DNA from 3 places in the Parabacteroides sp. APC149_11_2_Y6 genome. Region 3 is predicted to be linked to each of the others. Evidence: riboswitches for the same ligand, from Rfam matches in the RefSeq annotation. Region 3 holds a riboswitch; each other region holds the start of a gene.
What was found. Region 3 has a riboswitch for cobalamin ahead of ACGE0T_RS11670 (sirohydrochlorin cobaltochelatase). Riboswitches for the same ligand answer to the same signal wherever they lie in the genome.
Positions count from the first base shown of each region.

Region 1: it holds a riboswitch for cobalamin, as region 3 does, so the genes downstream of both, ACGE0T_RS01955 (porin family protein) here and ACGE0T_RS11670 (sirohydrochlorin cobaltochelatase) in region 3, are expected to answer to the same signal.
Region 2: it holds a riboswitch for cobalamin, as region 3 does, so the genes downstream of both, ACGE0T_RS00310 (TonB-dependent receptor plug domain-containing protein) here and ACGE0T_RS11670 (sirohydrochlorin cobaltochelatase) in region 3, are expected to answer to the same signal.

Region 1 is NZ_CP173709.1:461,544-472,574, reverse strand. Features, by position in the region: gene ACGE0T_RS01980 (VOC family protein) at 18-395, shown strand; gene ACGE0T_RS01975 (ROK family protein) at 519-1,481, shown strand; gene ACGE0T_RS01970 (NUDIX domain-containing protein) at 1,565-2,089, shown strand; gene ACGE0T_RS01965 (glycosyl hydrolase) at 2,175-5,030, opposite strand; gene ACGE0T_RS01960 (AraC family transcriptional regulator) at 5,203-6,135, shown strand; gene ACGE0T_RS01955 (porin family protein) at 6,186-6,779, opposite strand; cobalamin riboswitch at 7,048-7,316, opposite strand; gene ACGE0T_RS01950 (MFS transporter) at 7,336-8,640, opposite strand; gene ACGE0T_RS01945 (DUF4922 domain-containing protein) at 8,637-9,569, opposite strand; gene ACGE0T_RS01940 (glycosyltransferase family 2 protein) at 9,575-11,031, opposite strand, start outside.
Region 2 is NZ_CP173709.1:85,157-96,187, forward strand. Features, by position in the region: gene ACGE0T_RS00305 (YncE family protein) at 1-888, opposite strand, end outside; gene ACGE0T_RS00310 (TonB-dependent receptor plug domain-containing protein) at 908-2,908, opposite strand; cobalamin riboswitch at 2,942-3,195, opposite strand; gene ACGE0T_RS00315 (clostripain-related cysteine peptidase) at 3,297-4,517, opposite strand; gene tamL (translocation and assembly module lipoprotein TamL) at 4,688-7,012, opposite strand; gene ACGE0T_RS00325 (translocation/assembly module TamB domain-containing protein) at 7,009-11,031, opposite strand, start outside.
Region 3 is NZ_CP173709.1:2,795,086-2,806,116, forward strand. Features, by position in the region: gene ACGE0T_RS11665 (aconitate hydratase) at 1-1,817, opposite strand, end outside; cobalamin riboswitch at 2,063-2,259, shown strand; gene ACGE0T_RS11670 (sirohydrochlorin cobaltochelatase) at 2,535-3,470, shown strand; gene ACGE0T_RS11675 (TonB-dependent receptor) at 3,490-5,799, shown strand; gene ACGE0T_RS11680 (PepSY domain-containing protein) at 5,804-7,279, shown strand; gene cobJ (precorrin-3B C(17)-methyltransferase) at 7,310-8,728, shown strand; gene cbiE (precorrin-6y C5,15-methyltransferase (decarboxylating) subunit CbiE) at 8,725-9,936, shown strand; gene cobM (precorrin-4 C(11)-methyltransferase) at 9,933-11,031, shown strand, end outside.

The DNA.
Region 1 (11,031 bases), 2.3 Mb from region 3:
AATTAAACACAAGACTTATGGAAATAAAAAGCAGATTTGATCATTTCAATATCAACGTACTCGACCTTGACAGAAGTATTGCTTTCTATGATAAAGCACTGGGGCTGAAAGAACATCACCGGAAAGAAGCCGCCGACGGCTCATTTATCCTGGTGTACCTGACCGACAATACAACCGGTTTTTTACTGGAACTGACCTGGCTCAGGGACCGGACCGACGCGTATGAACTGGGAGACAACGAAAGCCATTTATGCTTCCGGGTAGACGGGAATTATGATGAGGTCCGAGAGTATCACCGTGAACAGGGTTTTATCTGTTTTGAAAATAATGAAATGGGCTTATATTTCATTAATGACCCAGATGATTACTGGATTGAGATATTGCCAGTCAAATGACGGGAACAGGTAACAGATGTCTTTTATTTTCGTTTTTTTTGATGAAAATCATTGCAACTAACCATATTCCTCTTATATTTGCTTTCCAGAAAAGAGAATCATTATTAATCTAAAGATAAAATCATGGAGAAGCCTTATGTAGTAGGTATCGATATAGGTGGTACCAATTCGGTTTTCGGCGTAGTAGACGCAAGAGGTTCAATTTTGTATAGCGGTTCTATCAAAACCGGTAAATATACTGATATAAACGAGTATGTAGCAGAATTATCTAAAGGGCTGAAGCAGGTTATCGAACAGGCAGGTGGTCCTGATAAGATAAAAGGTATTGGTGTAGGAGCTCCTAACGGTAATTTCTTTAACGGATGTATCGAGTTCGCTCCGAATCTTCCTTGGGAAGGTAAAATTCCTTTGGCCCAAATGATTAGCGAAGCATTAGACGGAATACCCGTTGCTTTGACAAATGATGCGAATGCTGCTGCTATCGGTGAAATGACTTATGGTGCTGCACGTGGTATGAAAGACTTTATCGTTATTACCCTGGGTACAGGTGTGGGTAGCGGTATCGTAATCGGCGGTAACCTGGTATACGGTCACGACGGATTTGCCGGCGAATTAGGCCACGTTATTGTTCGTCGTAACAACGGACGTTTGTGCGGTTGCGGCCGTCACGGTTGTTTGGAAGCATACACTTCGGCAACAGGTGTAGCACGTACAGCACGCGAATATCTGGAAATCCGTAAGGAAGACAGTATCCTTCGTGAACTGGATCCGGATGAAATCACTTCCAAAGACGTATATGATGCAGCAATGAAGAACGATAAAATCGCTCTTGAAATCTTTGAAGCAACCGGTACTATGCTGGGTGAAGCATTCGCTGATTTCGTTGCATTCTCAAGTCCTGAAGCAATCATCTTATTCGGCGGTCTTACCAAAGCCGGCGATTTGATTATGAAACCAATCAAAGAGGCAATGGATAAGAATATGCTGAAAGTATTCGAAGGCAAAACAAAATTACTTTTCTCTCAATTAAAAGAAAGCGATGCTGCCGTATTAGGAGCAAGCGCACTGGGTTGGGAAGTAAAATAAAAGATTACATTTAAATTTCATTTCAGGCACGGATTATGCAGGATTCATATCCTATAATTCGTGTCTGTTTTATTTTCAACTTTATGCTTCATCCTTTATATCAGTTTATCTATTGTCCGAAATGTGGTGCAAAAACATTTGTGGAACGCAACGAAAAAGCCAAACAATGTACCACTTGCGGATTTGTATATTATTTCAATCCGTCTTCTTCCGTAGCCTGTTTCATCAGAAATCCCAAAGGCGAACTGCTTCTGGTACGCCGTGCCAAAGAACCGGCAAAAGGGACACTCGATTTGCCCGGAGGTTTTATCGATATGCACGAATCGGCTGAAGATGCAGTAGCCCGTGAAGTAAAAGAAGAAACCGGGCTCGATATCACGAATTGCCGGTATCTTTTTTCACTTCCTAACATTTACCCTTACTGTGGATTCGAAGTACATACTGTTGATATGTTCTTCGAGTGCCTGGCTGAAACCTTTGATAAAGCCCAGGCCGAAGATGATGCGGCAGAAATCATCATTCTTCCTTCCGAGCAATTGGAGCCAGCCGATTTTGGCCTGCAATCCATCAAGAGAGCTATTTCACTCTATAAAATTCATGGTATTTAAAAATACAGCATTAGACAAAAGGCCAGCCTTCCGTTCGTATTATCTGCATTGTTTAATACGGATGGAAGACTGGTCTTTTTTATGCTTAATATAGTTTTACCGGTCCTTCCAAACCGAGAGAACGATACCCTCTTACCGAAGCAAAACGCTGGGCCGGCGCGTTATCCGTAAGCGATTTTGTATAATTACCTAATAAGGTGGTTACCTTTATCGTTATCCGGTTCTTACCGGATACTAATTTACCGGATACATCAAATTTACGGTTACCATACCATTTTACACCTATTTTTTCTCCATTGAGAATAAGTTCCGTTACACCCAAATGCGTGAGTCCTGCATCCAACACATGTATATCCCCCGGATTCTCCACATCTACATCTATGGAATAATAAATTTCTCCTGCAAAATGACGGAACCACGGAAAAGGAAGTGTATTAAAGTCTGTCAGGCTATCTACCTGAAACTCTTTTATGCTTTTGTCTACATGGACAGCTTTCACATCCCATAAACCTGAAACAACTATCGGGTTTTCGCTTTCCTCAGCCAATGGCCTATAAACCTCTCCATCATGTTCTTTATCAAACACTATCAATTTGGACTCGGCAGGTCCGAAATGCAAATCTTGTTCCTGCCCCTGTTGCGGTAAGATATATCTTTTTCCGGTTTCAGCATCCCATAGCCACGCCTTTTTGCCTTTAACGGCATCCGGAAAAACAACATGAACATCATGCCCTTTCTCTATATGCAGGTTGGTAAAGAAGAATATATCCCGGTTTCCTGATTTATAATAATTCTGCGTCAGGAACTTATCCGGTTTATCTATCTGTACATAAGGTGTCAGTTCCAATTTCTTTTGTACCTTTTGATACCATTGGGTAAGAGGTTCCGTATCGGAAGGAGCATCGACTAAAACAAAACGGTCCGGATATTTTTGAGTAATCCGGTTTATTACCGTCTGTACCTCAGCATCTTTCCGAGCGGCATTGCTGAATCCTACACTTTTATAAGGACGTGTTCCTATACAAACAATCTTACCCCCTTTCTTTACAAAGTCCTCCAACTTCCCGGCTGTTTGAGGGTCGAGACTTTCCACTTCCATGAGCAACAATGTTTTATAAGCTCTCGGACCAAAAGCCAGTTGTCCGTTCTTTACAGTGCTTTGCTGGATGACATGTTCACTTACATAATCGCAACCATTGCCATTCTCATGCAAGTTCTCCCATAAATCATGTGCATATGCAGGATGCCATTTTTGAGGGAACGGGTCACGCTGCTGTCCAAGCGTCGACCACATATCTTCCAATGGAGGCAAGATGGCTATATCCGCCTGCTGTACGCTATTCTGCATAAGAGCGGAAAGACGGGCTTTATAGTCGAGCCAGTTACGCAAATAAGGCCACCAAGTATTATTTTCACTGAAATAAGTTCCATATTTAATCCATCCGGGGAACGGCGCCTCTTTGGGACTGTAGTTGAAACCATGCAATATGGACTGGTTCACACCTGATATATTGCTCATATCCCCGGCAACCTTTATTTCTTCCAGGGTTGTTTGGAAAATATATACGACGTTTGTCATTTCTTCACAGCTTACCACCCCGTTGCCGGCCAATAAAGAACCGGACGCAACAAATTTGTTGACCATACTGTGCGCACGTCCGGAATAGGAATTCCGGTCATCCAATTCTTTTCCCATATTATCGCGCATCCATGTTTCACATTCCGGGATGTCGATAAACATAGCCGATTCCAATGGATGCAATGCCCTGCCGTAGGCTTGTACTCTGGATTGCAGGCCATTGGAATGGCACCATTCATTCAAGGTATCTATAAAATTCTTTTTAAAAAGCTCAATCTGGAACCGTTCGAAATCATTCCGAACCCGGTTAACCACATTTTCCGTCACCTGCGCAGAAAACTTGCTCCCGTATTTTTCAGGAAGCGGATCGCCCATGTGACCGATTTTACGTATTACATAAGGCAAATAGGGTATTAACGAATAACCGTACCGGCGTTCGAACTCATCCAACAAGGCATCACTCCAGTTTGCGCCTTCAAGTTCAAAACTATCTACAAATGCAGCCCGGATTTTGCCTTTCATCCCGGGCGAATTAAAATGTATCTTTTCCGAGAGCCTGTTCAGGTAGAACTTCACCGCCTCTTTATCGAAATGGTTAAGAACCGGTCCTCTTGCCCCTGGAGCCCCTTCGATAACGTCCATGTAACCTGCAAACTTAATGAAGCAATACAACACATATTCACCGGCAGGGACATTCAATGATATCTGTTCGTTTGAAACCAGTTTATCAAAATAGACACCCTCGGTAAACTGTTCCACATGTTTAGGCAGTAACCTGAGATACACCAGTTCTTTCCGTGGATGTGGATTTGACGACATAATCGGTGGATTCGACCGCTTCAGAATTTCATCGCGGGCAATGGAGAATACTTTCCCGTTGCTTCCACCGTCGATATCGATAGTTTCAACAGTCAGCATCTGCAACTGTTTATCCGGTGGAAGAAATTCGCCGCCAAAGGGCCAGCCGGAACCGCCAATCATATCGCAGACCAGTCCCCGTTCCTTACAGGCTTCTGCTGCAAAGCGAATGCTGTTCGCCCACTCATCACTCAGATAAGGGCGTTCGGCATATCCCAAAGTATCCACATCTCCCGGGTAACGGATCGAATTTATCTCGACACCGCCTATGCCTATTTGCTTCATCAAATCCAGTTCACGCAGTATTTCTTTCTCATCTACCCGCGTGCCATTCCACCACCATCTGACATAGGGACGGTACTTACTTTCAGGTTCAGCAAAAATTTTATAGAGATCCCCCCTGGTGTGTTTAAAATCTGACTTTGCCGGAAGTTTCTGGGAATACACAGGTGCAAACAATGCTGTGAAAAGAACAGAAACCGCCATCTTCTTTAATAAACCCATAACAAAACAATATTATATAAGTAGTTTTACAATCCAAATAGCAAAATTCCACATTTTACTTTTCAATAAAGCATAAAAGTTTGTTTTTTATACATGATTTTCTGACAGTATCATTTTATCCGTTGATTTGCCTATATTTGCAGATGTCTCTACAAATGTCTGGTACCATCATATGAAAAATAAGAACCTATTCAAATATCTTGTCAGCAGTGAAAGAGATTTACTTTGGGGATTGATTGTCGATAATGTAGGACAAGCTGAAATTCCTAAAGATTACACAACTTACCCTCCCAAGGTAGGACATCCCGAAGACTATTATTTCACCCCTCAAAACGGGCGGATACTTGACAATTACCAGCTCATTTACATATCACGGGGAAAAGGTACTTGCTTTATCTCCCAAAATGAAAACATTCCAATCGCAGCCGGCGATATGCTGATAATACCGCCTTACACCTGGCATAGTTACTTTCCGGATAAACAAACCGGATGGCAGGAGTATTGGATCGGCATGCACGGACCGAATATAGATGCAAGATTTAATAACGGATTTTTTAGCACAAAGCAGTTTATCTATAATATCGGACTACGGGAAGACATTATCCAGTTATACAACCAGGCAATGGAATTGGCGATTTCCGAACATACCACCTCCCAGCAAGCAGTAGCCGGAATCGGAAACCTTATTTTGGGGATGACTCTCTATTATAATTCCAACCAATTTTTCACTAATGATATTATCCTGAAACGAATCGGCCAGGCACGTATTATTATGAGGGAAAACTATCTGACCGGAATATCACCGAAAGAAGTGGCACAGCAAGTGAATATGGGATATTCCTGGTTCAGGAAACTTTTTAAAGAATACACGAATGTCTCCCCTACCCACTTTATCTTGGAACTACGACTACAGAAAGCTAAAAACCTACTGTTAAATTCCTCTCTCAGCGTCAAGGAGATTTCTTACAAAATAGGATATGAAGATGCGACTTATTTTACGGCTCTCTTCAAGAAGCATACAGGTTTTACTCCTTTAGGATACAGGGAACGATTCTCTTCCGCAGAAATACAGGGAAGAAAAGAAGATAAAAAAGAAAGGGGCTGAGAAAATGCTCCCGGCCCCTTCGCATATAGATTTTAAATAAATTCCTCGTTTCAAAACAGGATAGCCGCTGTGATTGACCAACCACGGTTCTTTCCATTCAGGTTTAGCTTGGAAGCACTATAATCGTCGGTCAAGCCTAAAGCATAGTTAAATCCGACCTGTACATGTTTAACAACTTCCACACCGGCGCCAAAGTTCAAACCTGCACCAAAAGTATGCGCTTTCAACTGGTCGCCAACAGCAGAGCCCAAATCCCAGAACTTCTCGCCGCCGACACGGAAACTTACATACGGACCGGCAGAAAAATATCCTTTGATGATAGGCAAACCGAATTTCCATTTCACGTTTACAGGCACATCAATATAATCATTCTTTACATTTTCATTATTTGAATTCTTCAATCCGACACCTTTCTGGGAATACAGGATAGCACCATCGAAACCCAGTCCGGCTATCGGAACCATGATTTCAGCCATCGGACCGATATTGAAACCTGTTACATTTCCACGGTCTACAACACTTGCATTAAAGTGAACCGATGAAATATTCACGCCACCCTTGATACCAAATCTTATCTGGGATTTTGCCGGTATGGCTACTAATGCCATTGCGGCAAGTAGTATAAGACAATAAATTTTCTTCATTTTCATTTTCTTAATTAATGTGATACAAATAAACGCACTTTTCAGATAAAAAACAAATATTGGTATACAAGTGTTCAATCGATACAAAAGGAAAGCATGAACCTCTTTACGGAGCTCATCCCGTAAGTCGATTCATGCTTCTTTTCCTAATTATTATGGCAAAATAATTAAAAACGAATCATTTGGCTTATGGGAAAACTGGAATAAAAAGAATAACTGAAGCTGTTGTGAAGACATCATTTGTTCTCTTCCGGCCTTTCCTCGAAGCCGTCGAAAAATATGCCTTGCAGGTCTTCTGACTTACTTCCGGAATGGACGCCTTCCCAACTTTTCAGTTGACAGTTGACAGTTGATAATTGACAGTCATATCTGTCTTTTCTCATTTGTCCATTGTCAACTCCTACGTCAGTGGCTTTAAGTGTTGCCCAATCCGTTAATGAAGTTCACAGCAGCGGGACTGTCCGGGATTTCCACCCGATTCCCTTTTAATCCTTTTCCGCAGAAAGCGAATCAGGAACAATGCATGCACAAATATAGAAATTTATTTCCGGTATATTTAATCTGCCTGTTCTTTTTTACTCTTTTTTCCAAATTCAGGGTCAATTTTCAGAAAAGAGGTAACCAACAGAGTGACAATACAGCAAGCCATTACCCACCAGAAAAAATTTACATAGCCCAAGTGTTCCTGCAACCAACCGGAAATCATGCCGGGAAGCATCAATCCCATAGCCATGAAAGCCGTACAAATGGCATAATGTGCCGTTTTATATTCCCCATCAGAGTAATAAATCAGGAAAAGCATATAAGCGGCAAAGCCAAAGCCATATCCAAACTGTTCGATAAACACACAAACGTTGACTATCAGCAGGTTTTCCGGCAAAGCCATACTCAAATAAATAAATACGGCGTCCGGCAACGTAATTGCCAAAGCCATCGGCCAGAGCCATTTTTTCAATCCTCCTGTAGCTGCTGCAATACCTCCTAAAATCCCCCCCAGCACCAGACCGATAGTTCCCACGGTGCCATAAGCAAATCCAATCTCTACAGTTGTCAATCCCAGACCACCGGATTCACGTGGGTCTACCAGAAAAGGAATGACTAATTTAGCCAACTGAGCTTCCGGAAAACGGTACAACAACATAAACAGAATACCAGCCAATGCTTGTTTCTTTTTAAAAAAAGAGATAAATGTTCCAATAAAATCGTTGAAAATAGAAGAGGCTTTTACCGAGCGGTTCGGCTTGTCTGTATCCGGCACAGGTAAAATAAAAAAATGATATACAAATAAAGCCAGAAAGATAGCAGTCAGTATAAAAAAGGCAACAGACCAGGTGAATGATAAATCATTTGTCCTGTTCAGTAAGAAACCGACAAAAATAACAAGCAACCCCTGCCCTGCGATAGTTGCTATGCGGTAGAAGGTGCTGCGTATCCCTACAAAGAATGCCTGTTCGTGCGAATCCAACGCCAGCATATAAAAACCATCCGCCGCTATATCATGCGTTGCCGAACTGAATGCCAGCAACCAGAATGCCGCCAAGGTAGCCTGAAAGAAAAACGGAGTAGGGATGGAAAATGCCACTGCCGCCAAACCTGCACCTATCACTAACTGCATGGTAACAATCCACCAACGCTTCGTTTTCAGCAAATCGATAAACGGGCTCCACAAAGGTTTAATCACCCAGGGCAGATTAAGCCAACTGGTATACAGGGCGATATCGGTATTAGACAATCCCATCTGTTTATACATCAGCACGGCTATTATCATTACTGCCACATAAGGTATTCCTTGGGCAAAATACAAGGATGGCACCCAGTACCAAGGGGAAATGGTTTTATTCAATGTGGGTTTATATTTCATAACGCTTTTATTTTACGGACTATTTCATCTTTTTGTTCTTTTGTAATCGCAACTTCTTTCAATATACATTCAAGGTCTTTAGCGGTTATCTTCTGAAAATCCTTTTCCAATGGGGCAACAAAAAAACCGGCCATCTCTACGGTTGCCGGGCTAATCAGGATATTATCCGGTTCTGCGGCATAGAAGCAAGACGGACGCAACTCCTTACGAGGGAAAATAAACGAATACCATACATCTTCTTCCATCCAGGTTACGACATTCATCATCGGTTCATAATCCCCTTCTTTTATTTCCAGTTGGGCATACAACATTTCAAATGCTTTAACCGCCTCATCCCAACGGCTGGAAGCCAGCATAAACACAGGACACAGATAATTATCCAATGCATAAAGCATGGTTGCCTCCCCTCTCCAAACAATTTCCTTGAGAGCTTTCGTCCAATTCCATTCAATCGGCAAAGAACCTGCTCCCACTGCCTGAAAATGCATATGGTCCGGAGCAGAAGCCCCACATTTAGGACCATTATAAAAAATCACATAATCAGGGAAATCGGCTGCCAAAGAAAGCATCTCTTCATAATAAGGCAAAATCTGCTGTTTGTCGTGCCAAAGAGCCGGCACTGTGAGATGTTTCTCAAATATAGGATACGGATTGACCAGTATTCTGAAAGAATCACGGTAAGGGATACTCTGCTGCTCTTCCGGGCGGTTACAAAAGAAACAAGGACGCTTTTGTAAAGAAGCCGCATCTATTTTAGCAGCAGAAGAACGTATTCGTTCCGGATTAAATTGTAAGATAATGTGGAAATCATTCACTTCAAACATGCGGGTTTGCGTCTGTCCCAATGCGACATAATTATCACTGGCTAATTTCCAGTCGGATAACTGGTACCGGCGTAAGTCTTCAACCTGCTGTTGTAATTCATTCATACGTTTTATTGATTTAAGAGCATCCGTGCCTGAAGTTCCCAGGTACGAATACGATCCTTATAAGTATTATAGTTATTCATTTTCACAATATCGAGTGCGGCATCGGAATTATCTTCCCAGCGACGACAGAGATAAAGCACATCATACACACGTCCAATCTGCCAGTTCCGGGAAATACGCAGACCTAACGCATAATCCTCACCATAACTGGTATTCGGCAGGTTGATACGACGCAATACCGGAGTATAAAAAGCTCGCGGTGCCCCCAGCCCGTTGATACGCAATGCATTATTACGCCCGTTATCCGGTGTCCATTCTTTATGGTCGATAATACCCGGTGGAATTTCATTCATCCGGAAATCCGTCATCCGGTAAGTACCTACCACCATTGCACAATTCTGTTCATAAAAGGCATCCACAATCTTTTGCAAAGTATCGGGACCGCTGTATACATCGTCGCTGTCCAACTGCACGGCAAATTTTCCACAAGCCGGATGATGCACGCCGGTATTCCAGCAACCGCCTATCCCCAAATCTTCCCGGTCCGGTATGATATGAATCACCCGTTCATCCGAAGTATATTTCTCTATGGCTTCGGATGTCCCGTCCGTTGAATGATTATCTATGATGATCAGATTAAATTTAAAATCTGCCTGTTGGGTAAGCACCGAACGGATTGCATCTTCTATGGTTCGTATACGGTTGCGTACCGGGATAATAACGGATGCCTCGTATTCAAATTTGCCGGCATCGAAAGTGATGGGCTCGAAGACCGGAGGCAGATAGCCTCCTACACGTTTGAGGTATGCGGTACATACCGTTTCCATTTCTATCTGTACCGCCCGGTTTTTCGGGTCAACGTAATCGAACAGCTTCTCTCCGCTCTTACGCGTATCATCCGCCACTTCCGAATAAAGGTACTCATTTATGTGTACCAGTTCAGACAGTTCGGAGACACGTAAACGCAGGTCATACAACCCGGCAAAATGATAATCCGTATCCATTGCAGCTACCGCTTGTTTCAAAACGGCAGAATTGAATAATAGTATGGAACCGAAATTAAAGTCGTCACGCAGGCTACCTTTTTGATAATCAATCACCGGAGATGGTTTATATTGACCTTCGTTTACCTGATAATGGTCGGCATACAGCATTCCGGCTTTTGTATCGCCAGCTATGGCAATCATCCGCTCCAAAGCAAATTGTCCGGGTTCCAGTGTTGTATACTTTGTATATAATAATGTATAGGCTGTATCCGCATGGGCAGCAATCGTCCTGAAAGAAGTAGAGGCATTTATATTTTCAATGTTCAGCAGCTCACATTCATCCGGCACTTCCGAACCGGGAATCCGGGATAACAAATAGATCTTGTTTATACAAGGCTCGCTTTTCAACAGCTTGATAGTGGCATCCGCCTGTGCCTGGGAGATATAAGGAATAAAACAATTTATCTTCTTCATAA
Region 2 (11,031 bases), 2.5 Mb from region 3:
TTTTTCGTTGGTTGCGTCGTAGCAGATATATGAAATTGTCTGGTTCCAGTTTGCATCGTATTGTGAATGCAGAATATATAATTTATCACCTGTAGATGCCAGTTCTGTTGCCTTAGTCTCAGTAATTACGGATACTTCATCTTTTTGTGTATCGATACGCTGGAATGTATTAGGTATATCTCCGTAATTACCTAAAGAAACCACATATACATCTCCCTGATTATCTGTTACAACATTGGCTGGATTAGTAACAACTTCAATCTTTTTTATTTCTGTAAAAGAAGATAAATCGATGACGGAAACAGTTTTGTCGTATCCTACAGGAGTATTATAGTCCATACCTCCGGAATTTGCCACATATAATTTATTATTAGCAACAACTAATTGTTCAGGATTACGTCCTACTTTTACTTTATTTTCAATCTCTAATGTTGCAGTATCCAGACGTGCCACATAGCCATCGAATAAGGATACATATATTTTCCCTTCATAAGAGGTCATATAGCGAGGTTGCAGAGCTGCGTCCCCACTTGATTTTATTTGTTTAATAGACTCGCCTGTTTCATCCAGAACTTCAATCGTATTTGAGCCATATACAGCTATATATAATTTTGAGCCGTATTTGATTATGTCGTTGGCAGTATCACCTAAACCTCTGTTATTGATTGTTTTGAATGCATCAACATCTATTTTGGCTGTAGACATGTTGTAGTAGGATAATCCGGAATTATTATTTCCGTTATTTCCACTGTTTAGGAAAATGAAACCATTTAGTTTTTCTACGGAATCATCGTCATCTGGAATATCATTGTTTTTCTCACATCCAGTGAAAGAGAATAATGTCAGTGCACAAAGTGCGGACATAAAAAGGAATGTTCTTTTTTTCATTTTATTTCTGTTTTTACTATTAATATGTTACACTCAAACTGAGGCGCCAGGAGCGGCCGGGCATCGGATAATATTGAATAATATCGTATGTTTTGTTTGTAAGGTTTAGTATTTCACCCTGTAGACGAAGCGTGCATTTCTTTAGAGTAAAACTTCGATTCGCAGAAATGCTGTGTTCTATATAAGATTTAATTAAATTGCTTTCGATATTTTGAGGTAATGCATATCTGTCTCCTGCAGCTACCAATGTATAAGAAATATTTACCCATGGGTTTTCTACAGATGCGGATACGGAACCCGAATGACGTGGTGTATAAGGTATTTGGTCCTTATAATTTTTTTCTTGGGGGTCCGTAAGATCGATGGCATGTTGGAAGCTGTATGCCGATGACAGGATTAATGAGATTTTAGAAGTTATAGGAATCTCTGAACTCAGATTGACATCCAGCCCTTTGATATCAACTTCGCCCATATTCATCATTTTCCAGATATACATATTGGGGATAGCAACTATTTTGTCGTGTATTTTATTATAATACCCATCGGCAGACAAGCTGAATGAACGTATGAATGAACCGATTTCACCACTCCATGTCATTCCGATATTATATTGAGTTGCACGTTCCGGTTTCAGATTGGTATTTCCCATTCGCAGGTAATATAAATCCGTAAATGTCGGTACCCGGAAAATATCTTTGTAAGAGGCGCGGATACGGAATGCCTGTCCTGCAAAGGGGCGCCAGGATAGGCTTACTGCCGGAGAAAGTCGTTTACGGTCTTCCGGACGGTCTCCATGTTTTACCTGATCGGTGATGTAAGTACCTAATAAACTCGCCGTAGCTGTAAGAATGGGGCTCTTATATTGTGCTGCAACTGCCGTAAGTGACGTCAGGCGTTTGGGGAGAGGCGAGTCTATAAAATTATTCTCAAGCGTATTACGTGCAATATCCGTATTCAATGTAAAAGACAGATATTGCAAAGGCGTATATAAAATGCCTGCGGAACCATAGTATTCGTTTTGTGTGTTCAGGTCTTCCTGCATTCCTCCTGAATACTTATCATTGATATCCCTGTATTTACTGAATGAGTAGTTATATTTAATACTGGCCTGGAATTTGAGGAAATCAGTAAACTGATTGTCATAATGAAATTGAGTGAAAAAGTTTTTGTCCCATAGCCTTTCTTTGGCATTGTCGTTGTAAAGAATGACAGAACCTGGGAGTCCACGTTCAGAGTTATAATAGTATACCTTCCCTTTTAAATTCCCTCCTTTTCCAAAATCACCAAATACATTTGCTTCGAGGCGTAACGCATAAGTATCACTATTCTTACGGATTTCTTTTGTTATTTCTTTTCCGTTAATCAGCGTAAAAGGGTAATCACCTTTGGCACTGAGCCAGTCTGCATATAAAGTCGTAGCCCATTTATTTCCTATTTTCTGGTCATAACGGATTGCCGGATTAAACAGCCCGAAAGAGCCTCCTTTAATTTTTGCAAAAAGGTTGTATGATTTATCCTGAAATCTGGGCCTACTTGTCTTTATACTCAGCGCCCCTGCCGATGCATACATTCTTGCTGTCTGGAAGATATCGTCGGATTGCCCGATGGATAGGGATACCATTTCTACATTATCCAGAGAAAATCGGCTGATGTCCACTTGCCCGCTTTGGGCATCGGTGATGGTTACGCCGTCATAGCTGACAGCCGTATGTTTGGCTCCAAGGCTACGAACGGAGACAGTCTTTAAACCTCCGATACCGCCATAGTCCTGCACTGTAACACCGGAAAAACGTTTTACAGCTTCCGATAAATCCTGCACGCCAAGTCTTTCAATACTGTTGCGGTTCATTATTTGCAGGGGAGTGGTTTCGCGCATTACAGACGGACGCGATTTACCGACAACCTCGACATCCTTCAGTTGATAGGTCTTAGTCGTGTCGACTTGGGCATGTAAAAACATAATGCCATTAAGCCAGAATAATAGCAGGCTTAAAATCTTCTTGATGTACGTATTCTGCATAATTATCGATTTATCAACCTCTTCACCCGAGAGATTGTATAAAGGATTATGGCAGGTTTTCTGGCTTGTTCTCCCTTATTTCGGCTACCTTCCCAACTTAATAGCTGGCAGTGGACAAGTGACAGTTATACTGAACTTTCCATTTGTTGGCTATTTGTCAGTGGCAACGAGTTTTGCCGGGGTTTCAGAACTTACAGCTACGGGTACAGCGCCGTACTTTCAACGGCTTCCCTTTTACTAACAGACCGTGGAAACGGTACTGTTACACCATAATCTGCGTGCAAAGATATAATTCTTTTGAACATAAAAAAAGGGTATCCGGAAAAACCGGATACCCCACAGGTGTATTTGTTAAGGATTCATCAAGTAGAGTATCTATTCAATTGTTTTATTTCCTGTCTTTATCAAAACCAGTTGCTTTGGACCAGTCATAATTGTTTTTGAATGCGGTATTTATCTGATTTAAACCCGGAGTATTCCGGAGTATCGGCAAATAAAAAGACAGGCCGCTTCCATAATCCGCTATTCTTATAAGTTCTTCTTGCTCTGAAATATCTCCCGGAACAAAGTAAAATTGTATGATTGCTTTGTCTATTGCGTTTTTAAATGTGTTTTTTAAATCTTCATTTTCTGATAGGAAATATAACCCACTTATATCCAGTAAAATAGACTCGTAGTAATCAACGAGATTTTTATTTTCATTAAGAGTATGACGCATTTCGTCATAACTCATATTTATACTTTCCAGTAGCTTGGAGGTTGCGGTTGCCAGATTTTCCAATTCGGATGTTTTTGTTATGGCAACGGTAAATCCATCGAAAGTATTTTTATTCTTATTAGTACTATAGTCTGTAGCGCTTAGCTTGGCAGCTTTGTACAAGTCTGCATGTGGTTTAGTATATAGATACGGGATAATTGTTTCATAGGGATATCCGTATCCGGGAAGAGGGAGAGCCGAAGCCATTATGTAGTCGCATTTATTCCGTAGCTGGTAAACGCTTTCGGCATTGGACATATTACAGGCATGGAAAATAATAAAATCATATTTTACAGGAAGTATTTTTGCCAGGTCTGCAATTTCCAGTGTACTTCCATAACGGTCCGGACCTGCTATACCTTTGGTTTCGCTGTCATTTTTTATTCCGGGTAACCAACCATTGCCGTGTGCTCCGATTATCAATCCTTGTGACTCTGCCGGATAGAGAGTGACGACGTCACTCAAGACAGTCTGCATTACATTCGGATTTCCGGCATCTTGATCTTCGTAGGTTTTGACTACTTTGCTGACGATCATGTCTGTCGTATCGTGCGTGATTTCCAATAATACCGGCTGACCGAATTGGGTTAAATGGTTGGAATTATCAAGATATACTAATAGGGTTCCATCTATATCATCATCCCAGCCTTTTTCCATTTGGTTTACAGTCTCTTCCAGCGCATACCATAAACTCATATCTCCTACCAGATATGCTAAAACAGTACGATTCGTTTTTGCATGTGGTCTGGCTTCATTCGGATCTATGGGAGGTACATCGGGAGCATCCTCTTTGCTACAATTTGTAAATCCAACGGCAAATAGCAATAATAATAAAAAGTAGAACTTTTTCATCTTTGTTTTTAAATAGTTGTTATTTCGAAACAAAAGTATCATTTGCAAAGATGAGATAGTGGATAAATTGTCACATTTTGGGTCCGTATCGTCACTATATTTTTTGAAAAACAACCTTTTAAAAGGATAGTTTATTATATGACAAGCTGTTAGAATTAGCTGTAATTGTTTTAGAACGGATATCCAATGGCAAAGTGAAGTCCCAGTCCATCCTTAAATTTGGGAATGTTGTAATATCCTTTTTTGCCGGTTTCATAGGGAACATGAATACCGATACCCAAATCCAGGCGGAGAACAATAAAGGTCAGGTCATATCGTATACCGACTCCTGTTCCCAGTGCCAGGTCTTTGAAAAAGTCTTTCAGTTCAAATTGTCCGCCCGGACGGTTTTCATCTTCACGGATTAGCCAGATATTGCCACTATCCAAAAATACAGCCCCGTGCAGGTCTCCTAAAATGGGGAAACGGTATTCCAGGTTCGCTTCGAATTTCAGGTCTCCGGTTTGGTCCAGGTAGCCGTATTGTGTATCGTTAGGATGATAACTTCCGGGACCAAGGGTGCGGACTGTAAAGGCACGGATACTGTTGGCTCCTCCTATATAGAATTGTTCGCCGTAGGGAGTTATATCCGAGTTTCCATAACTGTAGGCTGCCCCTGCCATTAAACGTCCTACCAGATGCTGCCTGTTTCCCAGATAGTAATTATAACGGATTTCACTGGTCAACTTTACGAACTGTGCAAACTTATTCCCGAACAGCGTTTTGTTCTTTTCGTTGAACTTGCTTCCCGTAAGGGCATAAATCCCCCCGATTATGTTACCAGCCTGCGTGATAGAGGTCTGCCACCAGATATGATTCTTTTTACTGGTGATAGGAGAATCGTCGTAGGTATAGGTATATCCCATTGCGGGAATAAACTGGTTTTCCAAACTTAAGCCCAATGCCCTGTTTACATTTATGATAGAGTCAAATTCTGCGGTAGTACGTTGCAACAACGAATAAGTCAGTTTGAATGGAGTTACGGAATGCTGGCTGGTTGCCGAAGGTTGGAAATCGTAAGATGCACTTCCTCCGAATGCCAGCATCTTGAAAAATTTGGCACGGTTCAGTTGGTCAATATAGATACGGAAAGAGGTACTGGAAGGATATTTCGTATCCCCCTTTACCAGTTTTGGGAAAAGGACCTGTGGGAATGTCAGCGTTGTGTTCACTCCTAATTCCCAACTGTTGATTGTAGAACTGTTGCCGACAACGTGACTTCCTGTTTGCCATTCATAAGAACCGCGCAACCGGACATTGAAAGTTTCGCCTCCGCCAAACACATTACGTTTGGTGACACTGAAAATAGCGCCCGGACCTAATTGCCCGTTGCTTTTGGAGGTTACGTTCAGTTCTAATTCACCATCCAGCGGAAGGTCGTATACCGTATTGATTTTTAGATTCAGTGTATCGCAGCGGCGTGAAGTATCCTTCGGGGTATATTGCATTTCCGAATATCGGAAGACTCCCAGGCGCGAAAAACCGGTCTGCGTTTTCTCCTGTTGTTGTTGCGAATAAAATTCACCCGGGCGGAACTTTATCCGGTTGTAAAGAACCTTGGGACGTACCCTGAGTTTTCCCTCATAATAAATGGTCAGGTCTTTATAACGAACGGAGTCGGTGGGCATTTCATAATCGAAGCCATTCAGATAGACGGAAACGTCACCTATTTTCCAGGGGCGTAATACGGTGCGGGGTAATCCCGGTTTTGTAGAAATACGTAAAGCGACCTTGCCCGGATTTAGTAAAGTGTCTGCCTGATAGGTAATAAAATCAGGACGGAAATAGTAATATCCGTTATTACGGAGCAGGGAAGATATACGTTGTCTTTCCGCCTCCAGTTTTGTAACATTGAAATTATCGCCGATATTTAAAAGCCTGTCTCCTATATTTTTTTGTATCAATGTATCGACCCGGTGACGTAATCTAACATAAGCGATACTGTCGTAAGTATACGGCTGGTTCATTTCGACTTTGTAAGTGATTTTTGCCTTTTTCGGATTCTTAGGGTCTGGATCTATCTGATAGGAAGTCGCTCCATTGAAATATCCATATTCACGAAGCAGATTATAGGCGACCTTGGTTCTTACCTCCGGATTGACCGTATTGATATATATAGGCTTACTCGCCAGTTTCTTGAATATCCATTGCCCGATTTTACCTTTTTTATTTACGAAAGCATTATATACCCACAGTCCGAACGGGAAAGGAATACGGATGGAAGAACTTCCCAATAATGCATTATTAGGCGGGTAAGAAAGTGCCGCTTCGACTTCCGACAGCGCCTCTTCTCCTTCCGGGGTGATGTCTTGATTTTCGACCTCAATCTTTTTAATACCCGTATAGAGCACTTCGTTTTCGGGCAGATTCTTGGTAGTGGAGCAGGACATGAGGAATGCTAACAAAAATGATAGCACTAAACATCCTATATGATATATGTATCTTTCTTTTTTCATTTTGTCTCTTCTGTCTTTTCTTCCTTAACCGGTTTTACCTTGTTCTTTTTAAAAATAAACAGTTCACGGAGATGGCGCATTTTCTTACGGAGTACGATACCGGCACCTGTTTCCGTGATTACCCCTTCCAATAAACTTTCATAGTTTTTGTTGTGGAAGAGTTTGATATACCGGGTGCCGCTGCCATCCAAACGATATTCGATGGATACATTATCGATGAACGGCTGTGTCTGTCCCTGTTGATTGGCATTTTGCCCGGTAGAGATACGTCCGCCGAGAATAATGCTGATACGGTCGTTGTAGAACCGTTTGGCAAAACGGAATGAGAAGTCTGTTCTTGAACCTCCTCCGGCTGTTCCGTTTTCATCATATTGTTCCATACCAAGGGATATATCCACCGATTTAAGTGCGCTACCGGCAATATTGTTAATTTCGCTTTGCAGGAAGCTGTTCAGGGCGGACCCCATATCGAGGCTCGGCTTCTTGGATGTGGAATTTTTATCGTTTACATTCAGGTACATGCCTGTAACAAGCATGGTCACTGCGATTTGTGCCCGTTCGCTTTCACCCAGTTTGGCTAATTCCTGTTGCATGCTTTGGTCTTCAGGAGCGGAAATAATAAATTGAAGTTGCAGGTTTTCAAGCGTTTCTTTGATAGCAACTCCCACATTGAAAGTTACAAGACGTGCCGGTTGTTCTCCTATCGTGACGGATGCCCTTACCCGTTCCGTTGCCGTCAGGTTCATCATCGGGTCCATCGGGTTGCCGCTCCATTGCACATAGCTTCCGGATTGTATATTAAATTCTTTCAGCGGGATAATCGGCAGGGCATATTTTACCGTTCCGCCGGACAGGGTGTATCGCCCGTTTAATATCATGTCTCCTTGTGTTGTGTACTGGAAAGACAAATCTCCTCCGCCTTCCAGTTGTATACGGCTGGATTCGTCCGGGGTAATATCTGCATTCAAACGGACCGACTGGTCGATATGGATTGTCATCAACATATCCAGCCCGCCGATGGGCAGAGGCGACTCAGGCCTGCGTGTACGGGTAATTAATGTATCGGAGAAGTCCACAAAAGTAACCAGGTCGGCAAGCCGGTCTTGTGCCGTAAGCGGGGATTCCTGCATGACATAGGTCACATTCGTTCCTCCCAGGAGTTCCAGTTCTCCGCGCATCATCAAGGTGCTGAGTGGCCCTTTCAACGTAGAGTTCAGGTTGACAAGCAGTTTCCCATATACCATGCTTTCCTTCGTCTTTTTTGTATTCAGCAATTGCATTTCGTGGGCGGTCAGACGCAGGTCGGCAAGCATTTTTGCCGGATCATGGAAGTCGATAGTTCCGTCTATGACAAAAGGATTCGTGGTAGAGGTATAGATACTGTAATTATCGAAATCCATCAGGTTATCTTTGACTTTAATTTCTTTGGGGTCGAAATTGAAAGAAGTTCCGACAGCTGTAACGTACACTGCCGCACTGTCTAACCGCATATTACCATTTACTTTCGGTAGCTTGCTGGAACCGGTAATCTCCATTTCTCCCTGTAGCTTACCGCTCAGTTTAGCCATATTGTCGGGAATGAACGGGTTGACCATTTCCAGAGGAAGGTCGGTAATGTTGATGTTCCCATCTATATGGTCTTGTTTTCCGGCTGTGTAGTGAGCCATGATGGAAGCCACTTCATTCTGGTCGCGGAATAAGTGCATATCCACCTGGTGATTGTTTTTTCCCGTAGGCAAATATACCGTATTGAACATAAGCTCTCCGACCCTTCCTCCATCATAGAACAGGCTGTCTATATAAGCGTCGGCTACTACCAGGAAATTACTGTCGGACGGGGCATATTGCAGGTCGGCATTCAGCAGCCCCCGCATAGCAGGCAAGTCCGGGAAACTCTTGGAGATCAGATTCAGGTCGATTTGAGATAACTCGGCATGAAGTTCTTCCATTTTTCCATCTTCCGGCAAAGAGTGTATCCAGAGGGAAGAGTTCTCCAATCCGGAAAATCGCACGTTGGCGGCAATATCTTTTATATTTTTGTACAGGATATAATTATCCGGATTTAGCTGGAATGGACGGAATACGAGGATCGGGTCTTCGGGGAACAGGTGCAGGCGGAAACCTTCCCGTTCCTTATCAGCACGCAATCCGATATGTATACCGGTATTGCCTTGCCCGTCGGTATAGCGAAGTTCCGCATCGGCAAATGTACTTCGTATTTTTCCGGTAAGCCCGGCCGTAAACGGAGATTGCTTGCGGAATCTTGTTTTTACCACTCTTGCGTCATATAGTAGTCCGAGAGAGTCTTCGTGCATTTTGAAGCAAATGGTATCTATACGTGTGGTATCCTGCATTAACGAAAAGAGGTCGGCATCCATTTGGAATCCGTCTTCCGGAGAAGTAGATGCAATTACTTGCAGGTTATTGAATGTGATGTTCTCTTCCTGAAGGATGTTGTAAATAGGATTGTCTTTCCCTGCTGTAATCCGCAGATCCATATCCGGCATTAACGGACGGAATGACGGCAGGTCGATGATCGAATCCCTTTCGAGTTGCTGGTTTATGTTATTATTGATTTTCGTGAATTTATCAGCCAGTGTTTCAATATCCGTGTTTCCTGTCAAAACAATGCCTAAATCTCCGGCATGGAAAGATACCCGTGTCGTGTCTACCGTACTTTGGGCATGTAAGGTAAGTGTTTTCGGACGGAATTTCCCGGTATTTGTAATTAATTCCCAGTTACCCAGCGTAACATCTATCAGGTTGTTTTTCCCCATATCCGTTTTAGCCTCGGAGAACAGTTGGAAAGAGGTTGCCAGCGAATCTGTCATCAGATGCATACCATATAAATCGAGATTATCCACGTCTGCAATCAGCATCGCTTTGATTTCTTTCTTTAGCAAAGTAGCATTTAGTGACATATCGATTTTTGCCAGCGGATATAAGCTCTTCAGGTCAAACAGTAAAAGATTCTTTTCCAGTGAGCCTTTCAGGGTTACATCTGCAATGGAGGATGCCCCGTATAAAATATCGCTTATCGTTCCATCAACTTTGGCATGGGTACGGGCGGAAAACGGGTCATATCCTTTTCCTTCGGCATGGAGCGAGACCGTCATTCTGTAAAGGGAGTCCTGGGGCAGGAAATGGACAGGTTCCAGACTGTCTGTTCTCAAATCCATTCCATAAGTTTCCAATAGGGGATTGAAACGGGCAGAAAGCTCGACTTTTCCTTTATCTTGCAACAGTTCGATTTGTGCCTGATATTCTCCATTCCTAAGGGAACCCTCCCCTGTAAGCCGCATACCTTCCGGAATATTATAGCGTGCTCTTTCTTTTGCCGGTAGCATACTGAGGATAAAATTCAGATTTCCGGTTTTTGCATCCAGTTGGAAATCGCCGGAGCGGGTGATACTGTCGGTTATATTCTGTAGTTTTCCGGATATATCCAGATTGAAAGTCCCCGGTATTTCTCCTTTCAGTTGGCGAAGGCGGAGAGCCGCTAAATTGCCTTCTACTCCGGTTGTCACGGAAAGAGGTTTGGTAGGGAACGACTTTTTCAATTCATCAGGCAGTGTCCCTGCAAATGTGAATAAATCCTCTTTTCCGAGAGAGGCGGTGAGCAATGCATGCAACGTCCCCTCCGGTTTGTCTGCGAAAGAACTCCAGGGTACATTTGCCAGCAGACGTACTTCGGAATAGGGAGTTTTGAGCAGAAGTTGGGGCACCTGTATTGTTGTGCTGTCGCTTGCCAGATTTCCGGTAAGTGAGTTAATGGTCAGGCCGGAACGGTCGACAGCATTCATTTCCAGTATATTTGCATTCATTTCCAGCCCTGCATATAAAATAGAATCTAATGAGATATTCACATTGTTCAGGGCGAGGTGCATCGGGTCGAAACCGGGTTGTTCCTTTTTGTTGTCGCCATCATAATTGAATGATGAATTGGATAACCTGAATTCTTTAGCTCCGTACCGCTCTGTTCCGAGGTCGACAAAACCGCTTGTCAGGCTGGCTTTGTC
Region 3 (11,031 bases):
TTCAGGACGCTGTTCGTCTTTCCGTTGAAAGCATTTACGGCCCCCATCAGCATATTGTCCGATATATTTTCCAGATGACCACGGAAACGCAGCCACGGGCCTGCCATCGAGATATGGTCGGTCGTACATTTTCCTTCCGCTTTCAGAAGAAGCGGCATTTGCAATAAGTCTTTGCCATCCCACGGGGCAAACGGATGGAGTTCCTGCAAACGGGAAGAATCGGGGGAGATAACCACCTTCACATGTTTTCCGGTCGGAGCAAGATAACCGTTATCCTTTACGGCAAATCCCTGAGGCGGGAAATCCGTGCCTTTCGGTTCTTTCAGTTTCACTTCGCGGCCGTCTTCTGTTTTCAATGTATCGGTCAACGGGTTGAAACAAAGGTCGCCGGCTATCGTCAGCGCCAGTGTCAGCTCCGGTGAAGCGACAAAAGCATGTGTATTCGGATTCCCGTCCGCACGCTTAGCGAAGTTACGGTTAAAGGAGGTGACGATAGAGTTCTTGCGTGTATTGTCGTCGGTATGGCGTTTCCACTGTCCGATACAAGGGCCACAGGCATTCGCCATGATAGTGGCGCCGATTTTTTCAAAGTCGCCGATGATACCGTCGCGTTCAGCCGTATACCGTATTTGTTCCGAGCCCGGATTAATAATCAGGGGAGAAACTACCGGAATCCTATCCTCACCCGCCTGACGGGCAATGGATACGGCACGGCTTAAATCCTGATAAGAGGAATTGGTACACGAACCGATTAGGCCTACTTCCATCTTACGGGGCCATCCGTTTTCCTTTACCTTGGCGGCAAATTCCGAAATCGGAGTAGCTGCATCCGGAGTGAAAGGACCGTTAATATAAGGTTCCAGTTCGGATAAATCGATCACAATTACGCGGTCGTAATAATCGTCCGGTGTAGCACGGACTTCTTCGTCTGCCATCAGATAATCGGCGATAGCCGTTGCAGAAGCTGCAATCGTATCACGTCCTGTGGCACGCAGGTATTCTGCCATATTCGCATCAAACGGGAACAAAGAAGTGGTAGCCCCAACTTCAGCCCCCATATTGCATATCGTAGCTTTTCCGGTAGCGGACAAAGAAGAAGCGCCCGGACCGAAATATTCGATAATGGCATTTGTCCCACCCTTTACGGTCAGGATACCTGCCAGTTTAAGAATCACATCCTTCGGTGATGCCCAGCCATTCAATTCGCCGGTCAGTTTAACACCGATGAGTTTCGGCATCTTCAGTTCCCATTCCATGCCGGTCATCACATCCACTGCGTCGGCACCACCTACACCGATAGCGACCATACCCAGTCCCCCGGCATTCGGAGTATGAGAATCCGTCCCTACCATCATCCCACCAGGGAATGCATAGTTTTCGAGCACTACCTGATGAATGATACCTGCTCCGGGTTTCCAGAAACCGATACCGTACTTGTCGGAAACGGACTTGAGGAAATCGTATACTTCGCTATTCCCTTTTGTTGCGGTTTCAATATCAGCTTTTGCTCCGATGTTCGCCTGTATCAGGTGGTCGCAATGCACCGTGGCAGGAACAGCCGATTTATCTTTCCCGGCATTCATAAATTGCAGTAATGCCATCTGCGCCGTAGCATCCTGCATAGCCACACGGTCGGGACGGAAATTCACATAATCCGTACCCCGCTTATAAAGCCGGATTTCATTCGCATCATATAAATGTGCATACAGGATTTTTTCGGCCAGTGTCATCGGTCGTCCTATTCTCTTACGGGCTGCATCCACCCGCTTGGGAAAGTTAGCATAAAAACTTTCCAGCATTTCCAAGTCGTACACCATATCTATCTGTTTTTTGTTTGTTCACAATCGCTTTTTGCAAATATATCTTCCCGTAAGCAATAAAGATGTAATATATATGACTTCACGGTATTTTCGTTTTTAACAAAAATAATATTTATATAAACACCTTTTGTTCAATAATTTCTATGGTATGATAGAGGTTATTTATATCGGCGTGTTCATAAATAAAACGTTGTCCGGTGTCATTTTGTTTACAACAGACCGGATGAAATTCAATTTTTTCATATCTTTGCTCCCGCTTCGGTGATATAAACCATATCCGATGGTTTGTATAAAAGGGAATCCGGTTCAAGTCCGGAACAGTGCCCGCTACTGTAAAGCCTATACGATAACGGAGAGTTCTCCAATGCCACTGTCTATCAACGGGAAGGCCGCTCTCCAAAGGCTAAGTCAGGAAACCTGCCAGGCAAAAAGTAATATCATTCTCCCGGGGTCAGGAGGGTTTATTAAAAACACTATTATCTCTTTTTAATGGAAAAAAGATGTCTGCTGGCAGCCTTTGCTATGGGTTGCAGCGTGAATATGCTTTTTGCACAAGTATCTTCACAAAGGAGTATTATCCTACCTCATCAATCAGTCTGCATTATTGATGATGCAAACCTTTGTTTTCGTATGCATCCATATGAACCTCGTTTATGTATATCATATAAATAAGATGAAAGCATATTCAATTAGAAACCATACAAAACAATTCATATGAAGAATCTATTCAAAACTATTTTATTACCCATCTGCTTATTTCTATTCAGTACAATATCCATACACGCAGAAGGCAATTTTATTAAGTCTGACATCTTTGCAACAACAGAACCGGGTGACAAAGTTGCTATTTTAATGGTCCATTTCGGTACTACCCATAGCGATACGAACGAACGGACCATCGAAGCCATCAACAAGAAAATGGCAGAAGCCTTTCCCGGTACGGAAGTCCGTGAAGCCTGGACATCCCGCATTGTTATCTACCGGCTGAAGAAACGTGGTATACAAAAGCAGAATCCGGACGAAGTATTGAAACAATTAAAAGCGGAAGGATACACACACATCATTATCCAGTCGTCCAATATTATCGAAGGCATAGAAATGGAATCCTTGCGCAAGGATATTGCTTTGTGGGAAAAAGAATTCAAAGAAATCAGAATCGGCACACCACTTCTCTACTCTCCCGCCGACTATGAAGCGGTGATTGATGCCATAACCCAAAAAGGAGCAAAAGAAGGAGCTACCCTCCTGGTTGGACATGGTACATATACCCCCGCTACCGCACAATATGCAATGACGGATTATATGTTGAAGGCTAAAGGATTCAACAATTTCATTGTGGGAACAATAGAAGGCTATCCATCATTCGATGATGCTGCCATCCAATTGAAAAAGAGCGGAGTAAAAAAAGTAATGTTAATGCCATTTATGTTCGTTGCCGGCGAGCATGCCAAGAATGACATTGCCGACGACTGGAAAAGCCAACTGGAAGAACAAGGATACCAAGTAACAGTGCTTATGGAAGGGCTTGGAGAAAACCCAGACATACAAAATATATTCATAGAACATGCCCGCTTTGCCGCAAACCACAAATATCTGGAAATTACAGCAAAGAAAAAGGAGTATGCCAAAGGAAAAGAGAAATACGAATAATCGGAGATATCAAATGTATATGAAAAAGAGTATTACCATTTTATTTTTAGCCGCGTTACAACTGACAAACGTATACGCACAACGTCACGATAAAAAAGAATACACGAACTTTGCCGATACGACATTCAATATTAACGAAGTCGTTATACAAAGTTCCGTAAACAAACGGACAGAAGTACTAAAAATGCCCGTTCCCTTGAAAGAGATGCCGATCGCCGTATCGCAGGTATCTCCCCGTTTAATCCAGGATTTGTCCCTGACCACCCTGCAAACGGCCACCCGTTATGCCACAGGTGTAAAACCGATCAACACATACGGTGGTTTCCAGACATTCAAACTGAGGGGATTCTATGACTTTGTACTTATGACCGACGGCGTACGCGACGAACGTCATAACCTGTCACAGTCTGCAACCTCTACCACCACTGCTGCAGTAGAAAAAATAGAAGTGCTGAAAGGCCCGGCATCTGTTTTATATGGTCATTCTGCTTTAGGTGGAGTCATCAACGTCATGAGAAAGCAACCTTCTGCAGAAACACATATCAATGCCGAAGCCGGAGCAGCAAGCTGGGGACGCTACAACGTACAAGTCGGAGGAAGCGGAGCCATCAGCAAAAAACTAAACCTGCGTTTCGATGCATCCATAGCAAACGGGGAAGGATGGCGCAGTTCCTACGACCGTACAGCCAATCTCTATGCAGCACTCGATTACAATATCGACCATCGCAACAAACTGGAATTCAAAGTAGGTGGAAACAACGACTGGTACGGTACGGAAACCGGTATACCTCATGTAAAGAACGACATCTATAACGCTTCCGGTACTAAAATATATAATGCCGGCGACATGCCTCAGGGTATCGATCTGCGCCAGCGTTACAACGACCCCGCCGACTTTCTTACCCACAAAGGTTATAATGCCACAGCCAAATGGAAACATATCATCAACAAAGACTGGAAACTGACCGAATACCTCTCCTACTTTGACGATGATAACGACTATTTCAATACTGAATCCCTGGCATTCCTGACTTCCGAGACACCTAAAAAAGGATATGAAAACTACTATATAAACGGAGACAAGAAAGTATATATCTGCCTCGACTCCATCCGTAGAAATTCGCCTTTACGTTTTGCTTACCACGCGAAAGTATTGCAGAACCAGTTCGACGTAACCGGTAAATTCAAAACCGGAGGAATCGAACACAACATCGTAACCGGATATACCTTCACTTTAATGAACCGGAACGGTTATTCCGCTTCTGTTGGAGCCACAGGTAAAGACGGTTGGGGACCCGGAAAACAGGCTGTCATCTCTACCATCAATCCACTGTTGAACCAAGGTGCTTTTGAAACGAAGTTCTCTTCAAAAACCTATCTGTATGAATATATCCATGGCGTATTCGTCCAGGATTATATCAAATTCATTCCCCAGTTACGTACTTTAATCGGTTTGAGATACGACCGGTACGACCGGTATTATCAGAAAGCGACAACAGATAATAAAGAGGTACTGGAAAAAGGTGACAAATCACACCTGAAGAACAACTCTGTTACCTGGCGTGTCGGTCTGGTGTATGATATCAATGACCAGTTCAACATCTTTGCCTCCGGTACAAACTATTTCAAACCGAGCCGTACCATTGCCAACGATGCGACTATCTACATCAATAATAAAGGAGAACGCATCTATCCGAACGGAGACAATATCTTCGATCCGGAAACAGGTTACCAGTTTGAATTTGGTTCCCACCTCGACCTGGCAAACAGCCTGCAGGTAAACCTTGCAACCTACTATATCCGTAAGAACAATATGGTACAAAGCCTGGGAACCTACGAAGACATGCGAATCTCCGGACAGGTAGGTTCTGCCGATTCCAAAGGTTTGGAACTGGATGTAAACTACAGCCCTGTCAAAGATTTGAGTATCACAGCCGGTTACACATTCAACGTAACAAAATACCGTGAATATGCAACCAACGACTATATGACAAACGACCTGAAAGGCAAATACCACACACAAGCTCCTAAACACATGGCTTACGGATGGGTCTTCTACGATTTCTCCAGCCGGACATTAAACGGACTTTCAGTGGCTGTCGGAGCTGAATACTCATCCAAGGCATTTGCTACGGCGGACAATACGATTGCATACGATCCTTATGCCATCGCCAACCTGATGGCAAAGTATAAATACCGTAAATATCAAATCAAGGTGAACGTGAACAACCTGTTCAATAAAACATACTTCAGAAATGCGGTAAACAGCACACAGTTCATCCCTGAGGAAAAGAGAAATGTATCAGTTACATTAGGATTTTATATCTAAGAAAATGATGAACAGATTCATTATAAAATTACATCGCATACTGGGGACACTCCTCAGTATGCTTTTCCTTATGTGGTTCCTGTCCGGCCTCGTTATGATTTACCACACCTTCCCCCGGTTGTCCGTTTCCCGGAAAATGGAAAAACAAGCCGCACTGGACAACAACCTGCCCTCCTTGCAACAGCTCCTGTCTGCAATAGCTATTCCTTCCGACAGTATCCTGTCACTCAGTGTAGAAAAACAAGCAGGCAAAACAAGTTTTACATTGAAAATAGCAAGCGATGAAATTCGTTGTTACGCCGATAGCAACCGGATTATTCCCTATACAAAAGTCAACCCTGCACAACTTTCCCTTATTGCCGCCCCCTATAGCCAGGGAGAAATTGCATCCGTCGACAGCATAAACGCCATCGACGTATGGATACCTTACCCAAGAATGAAAAAAGACATGCCCGTCTACAAATTCCACTTTGCCAGTGATAAAGAAGAAACACTCTATCTATCTTCCCGGACCGGTGACACCCTCCAGCTTACCGATAAGGACAGCCGTTTCTGGGCATGGCTGGGACCTATCCCCCATTGGGTCTATGTCGTGACATTACGCGATACGAACAATGGGAAAGCATGGGTAAATACCGTACTTTGGTTATCCGGCTTCTGTTGCTTTGCCTGCCTGTTCGGTATCATAGTCGGCATCCGGGTGTATTACAGAAACTGGAAAAGAAGTAAGACAATCGCTTCCCCTTATAAAAAACCTGTTTATAAATGGCATCATATCACCGGTTTCGTATTCGGGCTGTTCGTCCTCACCTGGATGTTCAGCGGATACATGTCCTTACAAAAAGTACCGGAATGGATGATTCCCGTACATCACCAGTCGAAAACAGACACAGACATTCAGGGAGGAATCCTCGACCCTGCCGGCTTTCATTCGGACTACCGGCAACTGGTCCGGTCGTGCGACAGCATCAAACGGATAGAATGGGTCCGCATAGGCAACCGGCCCTTGTATAAAGTATATACAGACAATACCACCCGCCTGATGACAGTATCCGGTTCATATCCCCGGCTATTCACACTCGACAAAGACTTCTGCAAGAAGCTGGTGCAAGCAATCCACCCGGAAAATAATTTATCTGCCGAAGAAATTACAGCATACGATAACCATTATATCTCCCGGAAGAAAGCACTCCCCCTACCCGTCTATCGTGTACAAGTGGACAACAAAGACCGGAGTGCCTATTACATCGAACCCCAAACCGGAAACACCCGCTATTACAATAACAATACACGTATGCGTCATTTTCTCTATATGGGATTGCATACACTCTATTTCCCCTGGATGGCCAACCATACCCTTCTCTGGAGTATAATGGTCTGGATACTAATGACAGGCGGAACCATATGCTCGGCAACCGGTGTATGGCTTGGATTTAAATACATCAAAAGAAAATCAAGAAGAAAGAAGAGACAAGAATAAATTATATCTTTGACTTAAATATCAACAACAATGAGTAAAGGAAAAATAATAGTAGCCGGAATCGGTCCCGGCAGTGAGGCAGACATAACTCCGGCTGTTTTATCCGCTATCAAGCAATCGGATATTATTGTCGGCTATAAATACTATTTCCGTTTTATACAAGACATCCTTCGTCCCGGTACACAATGTATCGATACCGGTATGAAACGGGAAAAGGCCCGTGCAGAACAAGCATATAACCTGGCATCGGAAGGAAATACAGTAACCGTTATCAGTTCGGGAGACGCCGGTATCTACGGCATGGCCCCGCTGATTTATGAAATGAAACGGGAAAAAGGAACCGACATGGAAATCGAAGTACTTCCCGGTATCAGCGCCTTCCAGAAGGCAGCCTCCCTGCTGGGTGCTCCTATCGGCCACGACTTCTGCGTCATTTCCTTATCAGACCTGATGACTCCCTGGGAACGTATCGAACAACGTATCAAAGCGGCTGCTATGGCGGACTTCGTCACAGCCGTCTACAATCCCAAAAGTGAAGGACGTTACTGGCAACTCTACCGCTTAAAAGAATTGTTCCTTGCCGAACGTTCCCCCGAAACCCCGGTCGGTTATGTACGGCAAGCCGGACGTGAAGAACAGGAAGTACAGATCACTACCCTCGGGGAATTTGACCCGGAGCAAATAGATATGTTTACCGTCATCCTTATCGGTAACTCCCAGTCTTACCGTTTTGGAGAAACAATCATTACCCCGCGCGGCTACTATCGGGATACACAACCTTCGGATGCGGATGGTTCCCTGCGCAAGGGACAGCATATCATGATACAGAGTTTCCGTACCATCGAGAAAGAACTTAAAAACAAAGAAATCCCGCTCGATAAGAAATGGGCCTTACTGCATGCCATCCATACAACGGCCGATTTCGATATGGAAAATATTCTTTGCATAGATGACAATGCGGTCAGTTCCCTTTACGACAAATTTGTCTCCGGGACCTGCCGGACGATTATTACAGACGTTACGATGGCAGCCTCCGGTATCCGTAAAGGCGCTTTGCAGCGAATGGGTATCTCCGTTAAATGTTACCTGGGAGACGAAAGTACCGAAGCACTTGCCGCCTCCAAAGGCATCACCCGTACCCAGGCTGGCATACGTCTGGCAGTAGAAGAGCATCCCGATGCCCTGTATGTATTCGGGAACGCCCCTACCGCATTGATGGAACTCTGTGATTTGATCCGCAAAGGGAAAGCCCGGCCAAGCGGTATCATTGCCGCTCCCGTCGGTTTTGTACATGTACAGGAATCAAAACATATGGTAAAGCCCTTTACCTCCATCCCCAAACTGATAGTGGAAGGACGGAAAGGCGGCAGCAACCTGGCGGCAACCCTGGTAAACTCCATCCTTTGTTATAACGATGCCGAACAATTAAAACCGGGACGGGACGTATGATACATTTCCATATAATAGGACTGGACGACAACCAGACACCCCGGTTTCCGGAAGAAATACAGGACCTTATCAAACAACATACGGTCTTTTCCGGAGGCTTGCGGCAGCATGAAATCGTTATGCCGCTCTTGCCCGCCAACGCCGTATGGATTGACATCAAAGCCCCGTTAGATAACGTGTTCGAACAATACGCTTCCTTTGAAGGAAAAGACATCGTAGTGTTTGCCTCCGGCGACCCGTTGTTCTTCGGCTTTGCCTCCACCATCCGGAAAAGGATGCCGGATGCTTCCTTGCAGATATTCCCGGCATTCAGTTCCCTGCAGTTGCTTGCCCACAGGCTCCAACTGCCTTATCAGGAGATGCACGCCGTTTCGGTGACAGGACGTTCCTGGCATGAAATGGACCGGGCTTTTATCGAAAACGCTCCACTGGTCGGTCTGCTGACCGACCACGTCCATACCCCCGCTGCCATTGCATCCAGAATGCTGGAATATAATTTCAGCCGGTATCAGATGTATATCGGTACTCATTTAGGTAACCGGGAAAAAGAACAGATATTCCGTATCTCCTCCCTTTCCGAAATTGCAGAAACGACATTCGATACCCCGAATTGCATACTGCTCCAACGTATATCCGGACACGAACAATACAGGCCGGCAGCCGGCATACCGGACAGTTCCTTTATCCATCTGGACGGACGGGAGAAAATGATTACCAAATCACCGGTACGCCTGCTCGACCTGAGTGTACTGCAACTACACCGGAGCAGTTGTTTCTGGGATATCGGCTGCTGTACCGGCTCCGTTTCCATCGAAGCCAAAAGACAATATCCCCATTTGCATATCCATGCCTTTGAAATACGGGAAGCCTGTAAAGAAATTGTAGAAAAGAATTGCAGGCGGTTCTCCGCTCCGGGTATCGACCTGCACATAGGGGATTTCCTGAAAGAAGATATCAGCAAGCTGCCGCCTCCCGATGCCGTCTTTATCGGCGGACATGGCGGAAAACTGAAAGAGATAGTCAAAAAGGTAGCCGGCAAAATGAAAGCAGGCGGTACCCTCGTCTTCAATTCTGTTTCAGCCGAAAGCTATGCTTTGTTTACAGAAGCTATCAGGGAAAACGGTTTCCCGCATCCTGTGGAAACGCATATCACGGTAGACTCCTATAACCCGATTTGTATCATCCGTACAATAAAAGAAGAAAAATGAATCCTATACAATCCCTGGCCGTCATCATCGTATCGGCGGACAGCATGCCATTGGCATACAAAATAAAAGAACAGTATCCGGCAGCAGAACTCTATAGCAAGAACGGAGAAGACGGAACCCTGCCCGTTATTTCATTTGAAGAAACAACCAAAGAACTGTTTCCCCGGACAAACGCCATCCTGTTCATCGGAGCAATGGGTATCTGTGTACGCAGCATTGCCCCTTATATAGACAGTAAATATACCGACCCTGCCGTTATTTGTATCGACAGTACCGGCAAATTCGTCATCCCGGTTCTATCCGGTCATATCGGCGGAGCCAACGAGTTCAGCCTCGAACTTGCCCGGTTACTCAAAGCCGAAGCCATCGTCACCACCCGGAGCGACAATACCGGCCTTTGGGCGCTCGACACTTTGGGAGGAACCTACAACTGGAAAAGTTTCATTTATGAGCAACCTGTTACAAAAGGGACAGACCCGCTTGCTTTTTATACGGAACTCATCTCCGGCAGTACGGACAATAAACCCAAAGTGATGAATGCCTGTATCACGGACTTCGTCAACCGCAAACCTTTTGCCCTACTGATAGAAACGGAAGACGAAGGGACAGCCTATCTTCAGGATACCTGCCCGGAACATGTCGAAATCTTCCATACGGCAGATACTATCGACGATAAAAAATACGCGTGGGTCATCACCATAAGCCCGTTCATTCATACATTCGAGACTCCGGTACTGGCATTCGTACCCCGGATACTTACCCTCGGAGCCGGATGTAAAAAAGGACTGGACGGTTCATTCGATGTCTTCTTCCGCCAGATAATGGATACCTGTATGCTACAAGCCATCCATCCGGCAGCAATAGCCTCCGTTGCTTCCATCGACCTGAAAAAAGAAGAGAACATCTTATTGCAACTGGCAGAGAAACTGCAAGTGCCTTTCCAAACTTATCCGGCAGAAGAACTTGCCCGCATGGATATTCCTAATCCGTCCGAAAAGGTAGCGGAAGTAACAGGTTCTTCCAGCGTTTCCGAAGCTGCGGCATGTTATGCAGCCGCCAACGGCAGGCTACTGGTTGGCAAACAAAAAGGGAAGT